Regions from separate parts of the Brevibacillus sp. IT-7CA2 genome, predicted to be linked through region 2. Evidence: riboswitches for the same ligand, from Rfam matches in the RefSeq annotation. Region 2 holds a riboswitch; the other holds the start of a gene.

The links. A riboswitch is a leader RNA that binds a small molecule or an ion and turns the genes downstream of it on or off. The one in region 2 is predicted to bind thiamine pyrophosphate.
Region 1: another riboswitch for thiamine pyrophosphate. It lies ahead of thiC (phosphomethylpyrimidine synthase ThiC); the one in region 2 lies ahead of thiS (sulfur carrier protein ThiS).

What each region holds. Positions count from the first base shown of each region.
Region 1 is NZ_CATKQT010000011.1:459,418-462,526, reverse strand. Features, by position in the region: gene thiC (phosphomethylpyrimidine synthase ThiC) at 101-1,855, opposite strand; TPP riboswitch at 2,005-2,117, opposite strand; gene ACM6JA_RS08690 (cation diffusion facilitator family transporter) at 2,367-3,109, shown strand, end outside.
Region 2 is NZ_CATKQT010000003.1:27,323-30,431, reverse strand. Features, by position in the region: gene ACM6JA_RS02020 (acetylornithine deacetylase) at 1-410, opposite strand, end outside; gene ACM6JA_RS02015 (thiazole synthase) at 403-1,176, opposite strand; gene thiS (sulfur carrier protein ThiS) at 1,182-1,385, opposite strand; TPP riboswitch at 1,586-1,696, opposite strand; gene ACM6JA_RS02005 (kinase-associated lipoprotein B) at 1,738-2,121, opposite strand; gene ACM6JA_RS02000 (alanyl-tRNA editing protein) at 2,155-3,109, opposite strand, start outside.

The sequences.
Region 1 (3,109 bases), on a different contig from region 2:
GAATCAGCCGCAATTGTTGTTTAGATTGCTCTAGCTCAGCTTCTAATCGACTAATCTTTTCACGTAAACGACTAGCTTCCTCCATAGGCATCCTCCTTCATTACGACTGGTACAAACGGCTTCCCTGTTCGCGGAACTCACGCGATTTTTCCTGCATCCCTGCAAGAATAGCGGGATCTTGGGCAGACCCTTGTTGATTGGCGATGTGACGAATGTCGTGCGATATTTTCATGCTGCAAAATTTAGGTCCGCACATGGAACAAAAATGAGCGGATTTGGCGGCTTCTGCTGGCAATGTTTCGTCGTGATATTCGCGAGCGCGCTCTGGGTCCAGGGACAAATTGAATTGATCGTTCCAGCGAAAATCAAAACGAGCTTTGGATAAGGCGTCGTCTCGCTGTTTTGCCCGCGGATGTCCTTTTGCGAGATCAGCGGCATGCGCTGCGATTTTGTATGCGATTAAACCGTTGCGGACATCCTCTTTATTGGGTAAGCCGAGGTGCTCCTTGGGCGTTACGTAGCAGAGCATTGCTGTTCCGAACCATCCAATCATGGCGGCGCCAATCGCTGAAGTAATGTGATCATAGCCGGGTGCGATGTCTGTCGTGAGTGGCCCAAGTGTGTAAAAAGGAGCCTCATGGCAAATGGATAACTGTTTATCCATATTTTCGCGAATGAGATGCATCGGGACGTGACCAGGGCCTTCAATCATGACTTGTACGTCGTGTTCCCACGCAATTTTTGTGAGTTCTCCCAATGTTTCAAGCTCTGCGAACTGCGCCTCGTCATTCGCATCCGCGATAGAGCCAGGACGTAGTCCATCTCCGAGGGATACACAAATGTCATAGGCCTTCAGAATTTCGCAAATTTCAGCGAAATGCGTATACAAGAAGTTTTCCTCATGATGGGCCAGGCACCATGCGGCCAAAATCGATCCGCCGCGAGAGACGATACCAGTAACACGGTTAGCTGTCATAGGAATGTAGCGCAATAGAACGCCAGCATGAATCGTGAAGTAATCGACGCCTTGTTCTGCTTGCTCAATCAAGGTGTCTCGGTAAACCTCCCATGTCAAATCCTCGGCTTTCCCATTTACTTTTTCAAGTGCTTGATAAATCGGGACAGTACCGACTGGAACGGGGCTGTTGCGGATAATCCACTCCCGCGTAGTGTGTATATGTTTTCCCGTCGAGAGGTCCATAATGGTGTCGGCACCCCAACGGACCGACCAAATCATTTTTTCAACTTCTTCTTCCATCGAAGAGCTGACGGCCGACGTTCCGATGTTGGCATTGATTTTGACATGAAAGTTGCGGCCAATGATCATCGGCTCGCTTTCAGGATGGTTGACGTTAGAAGGGAGGATCGCACGTCCAGCGGCGATTTCTGCCCGTACAAATTCAGGGGAGACCCCCTCGCGAATGGCAACGTATTCCATTTCCGGTGTGATGATATTTTTTCGGGCATAATGAAGCTGGGTAACATTTTTCCCTGGCTTTGCCCGTTTTGGTTTGTAGCCCTCGCGAGGGAAAGTAGGGAGGGTGGCTGCCTTCTCTTCGTTTCGGATGCCGTCGTCAACTAGTTTTGGTTCGCGACCAACATACGTTTCCACATCATTTCGCTCATCGATCCACTTGTGGCGAATGGAGGGCAGTCCTGCTTGAATGTCAGGAACGTAACCCGTTGCGGTATACTCGCCACTCGTATCATACACGCGAAGAGGAGGATTGGGTGTGGAACCAGACAATCCTTCGGTAGGATGAAGGGAAATCTCGCGCATCGGGACACGGATGTCCGCACGACTACCTGTTTCGTATACTTTGCGACTGCCTGGAAAAGATGACACCAATGACATAAGAAAAACCTCCTTGTTTTGGTTGCACGAAAGCGAGAACCGTTTAGGGAGGCGAAAGAAACATCCCACGAAAAAGCGCCGCATAAACAACATGCGACGCCAACGCGAGAGTAGAGAAGAAACGGGTATCCTAAAAATACACGCATCTTTTCGTGTCGTATATGACATTCCTCCGCTGGCATTACCCAGTTCAGGTTCAACGGTCGATGGCACAGTACCATCCTCTCAGCCTGGTGATTTCCAAGCTCCCGTGCTTTTTTTTATTTTGGATTGCAAGAATAGGATAACGGGAAGTCCATTTAATTTCAAGGGAAATTTTCCAGTGAAAAAATTGCGGGTGTGCAACACATTTTCCTCCCCCCTATTCTCATGAATCGGACTAAAACTGTTTCTGTAGACCCACATGAATCCTATCTGTTACGATGAAGTTCGAAAAAAAGCAACTGCTTCCAGCGCTTTGATTTTTCTCGTTGTCGAAGCAGGATGGAGAAGTATTTTGAGGTGATGAGGTATGGATGTCTATTCGGATCTAAAACAAGGAGAACGTGGAGCGTGGGTAAGTATTTTCGCCTACATATTCTGCTCTGTATTAAAAATAGGAGTTGCGTATGTCACTGCGTCGGAAGCTTTAATGGCCGACGGTCTTAACAACTCAACGGATGTCGTCGCATCGATTGCTGTTTTGATCGGGCTTCGTATTGCAAGGAAACCACCTGATAAAGATCACCCGTATGGTCATTTTCGGGCGGAGACGATTTCAGCACTTGTCGCATCATTTATTATGCTATTTGTCGGAGTTCAAGTCGTTACGAATGCCGTACCATCCTTATTGGACCCAAAGCATGAGGCTCCTGACCTGTTGGCAGGGTGGACAGCACTTGCGACTGCAGTCATTATGCTTTTCGTCTATCGCTATAATAAAAAGCTCGCCATCAAAACAAACAGCCAAGCATTAAATGCAGCGGCCGCTGACAACCGTTCAGACGCATTCGTCAGTATCGGGACGTTTATCGGGGTAGCTGGCGCACAATTTCAATTGCACTGGCTTGATCCTTTAGCTGCTTTTGTTGTTGGTCTCATCATCTTGAAGACTGCTTGGGACATTTTCAGGGAAGCTACTCACCGTTTGACAGATGGCTTTGACGAGAGCGAGCTTGCGGACCTGCGGGCTACCATTTCCTCGATTTCGGGAGTTAAGGATATCAGTGACATCAAAGCCCGCTACCATGGCAGCAGCGTGCTGGTGGATGTTGT
Region 2 (3,109 bases):
ATCGCAAACAAGCTCGCTGCGAGTCCGCCTTTCATATCCGCAACTCCACGGCCGTACAGGCGTCCATCCTTGCCATGTGTCAGAGCAAAAGGTGGATAGGTCCACCCCGTGTCATCTCCGACTTCAGCCACATCGATATGCCCGTTGACAATCAAGCTGTTTGCCTGTGAAGAGGCACTCCCTGATAACCGACCGACGATATTGTCGTCTCCTGGATATACCGCCCAGCGATCGACCTCGAATCCCATCGCTTGCAGTCTGTTGGCGATTACTCCTTGTGCGGCATCGCTGTTTCGCGCGGGAGGACTTACAGTCGGATGAGAAACGAGCTCTGCCAATAATGCGAACAGCTCTTCTTTGCGGCTGGCAATCGATTCTACCGCTTCTGTCAGTCGATCCACGCTACTCAATCATCCCTTCAATCGGGCTGCTTGCGGACGCGTAACGCTTTTTCGCGATACGGCCTGCCAGGAAGCCTTTGCGACCTGCTTCTACTCCGAGCCTCATCGCTTCTGCCATCAGGACAGGATTGTCAGCGAGGGCGACTGCTGTATTCAACAAGACACCGTCAGCACCCAGCTCCATCGCTTTCGCGCAGTCGGCTGGCGAGCCAATTCCTGCATCCACAATTATCGGGACTTTGGCATCCTCGATAATAAAGCGGAGGTTGTTTTCGTTGACAATCCCTTGTCCGGAACCAATTGGTGACGCACCTGGCATAACCGCATGTACGCCAACCTCTTGCAGACGTCTAGCAAGAATCGGGTCGTCATTGGTGTAGGTCAGTACGATAAAGCCTTCTTCCACCAAGATTTTCGAAGCCTCGAGCGTGCCAATCGGGTCAGGGAGAAGTGTTTTCGGGTCTCCAATGACTTCGACCTTGATCATGTCACACAGGCCAGATGCTTTAGCCAAACGGGCAATGCGCACTGCTTCTTCTGCTGTATAGGCACCTGCTGTATTTGGGAGCAGGGTGAATTTTTTCAAATCGAGTTGTTCCAAAAAGTTCGGTTCTTGCGGATTTTCCAAATTCAAGCGACGAATCGCAAATGTCAAAATTTCTGCTTCCGACACCTCTACTGCTTTCCCTTGTGTATCCAAGTCAGCGAATTTACCTGTCCCGAGAAGCAAACGGGAACGAAACTCGTAAGGTCCAATTTTCAATGTATCCATCATCATGATCATCCTCCTCCGACAAAATGAACGATTTCTATGCGATCTCCGTCTGCAATCGGTGTTTGTTCGTACGCTGAGCGGTCAATAATTTCACCATTTCGCTCTACGACGACAATCTTCTCTTGCAGGGAATAAGAAGCGAGCAAGGCCCGCACTGTCGTGATCTCTTCCGCCAACTCTACTTTTTTCCCATTCAGCTGAACAATCATTGATTACCTCCTTCTACTGGAAAAAAAAACGGCTTCTCCCGCCTGCCTGAGTCGATTCAGACAAACAGAAGAAGCCGTATACCCATCCCATCTCACGGGACGAATGGCATAAAAAAACCATCCGCCTCGGATGGTTGAGTGAGATCTTATCATGCATGCACGCAAACAAGCATAGTTCCGCTCGGATGCGACACGTGATACTGATTCCAAATACCTCTTCCTCCGCTGGCATGACCCAGGTCAGGTTCAACGGTCAGTAACACACTCGTTACAATCTCAGCCAACGTTGCTTGGCTCCCGTTTGGTAGTAAAGCTATGCAATTGTCGTACATTCGAGTACTACAGTACCACTCTATTTCGTGTTTGTAAAGGCTTCCTTGTGCATCTTTTCCAGCTCAAAAAGACAACGCTCTGCCCAAGCTGCCATTTTCGCAAGCTTTTCCATTTCTCTCTCCATCGCCTGACGCACAGATTCCTTATAGTCTGGAATCGCGCCATTATAGCGAATGACCCCTTGGACAGGCGTCATGAATTTTTCCATGTAAGAGAGTGCTGGACGCTGGTGAAACAGCGGCACCTCTACTTCGTAGGAAGAATGCAAATCGCCTTGGGTGGGGTATTTGGTAACTGCCAACACTTTTACCAGCAGCTTCGAATCGTGGATTTCCAATACTTCTGTAATATATTCACCCGTTCGCTGTGTAACGCGAACGATATCTCCCGGATTCCAGTTCATCGCGGATTCCTCCTTTTATTGAATCGAGTTCATCTACATAAGTAAGGCTTCCAGCAGTTTGCGAGCATGCAGCAATACTTCTTCCGCATCCACTACTGACTGACCGCCACCCTGTGCCATGGCAGGATTTCCCCCACCTTTTCCGTTTATGACCGGCAAGGTTTCTTTCAACACTTGATTGATGGCTACGTTGACTTCTTGCCCACGAGCAAACACGACTTGCATTTTGTCTTCGGTAGTAGCAGCCAAAAGGCAAATCGCATCTGGCGCCACAGCAGTAGCCAGCTGTGCGAACTGCTGAAGCTGTTGAATGGTTTTGTCTGTAAAGGTACGCATAATGAGGCGAGAATGACCGAGTTGGCTAGCAGCAGATAGTTGTTGATCGACTTCCACTTCTACGAGCTGCTTATCCACTTCTGCCAATTTTGCCTTCAAGGCGTCGCGTTCTGCAAGGAGGCGTTCCGTCTGTGCGATCAGTTCCCCTTCATTGGTGGCGAGCAGCTTCGCCGTATCACGAACGACAGCCTGCTTTTGGTTGTAGTCCCGCAAAGCTCGCCAGCCACAGATGAATTCCAGACGAATGTTTCCGCGGTGTCGCTCCCAGCCCAAGATCTTGATCATCCCGACTTCGCCCGTACGCGCTGGATGTGTGCCTCCGCATGGGTTGTAATCAAAATCAGGTATCATCACGACGCGAATATTTTCAGTAACGGTCGGCTTTTTTTTCAAGGGCAGCGTTGCCAACTCCTCGTCATCAACGAACCGCGCAATGATGGGATGGTTTTCCAGTACAATCTGATTCGCTCGCTTTTCTACCTCCTCCCATACATCTGTTGTCAACTCATCCAGTCGTACATCAATGGTGACACGTTCTTTGCCCAAGTGAAAGGCAACGGTCTCCGCTTGCACGACTTCCAGGAAGGACGCAGATAAAATGTGTTGACCAGCATGCTGCTGCATATGATCGAAGCGGCGGTCCCAATCGATG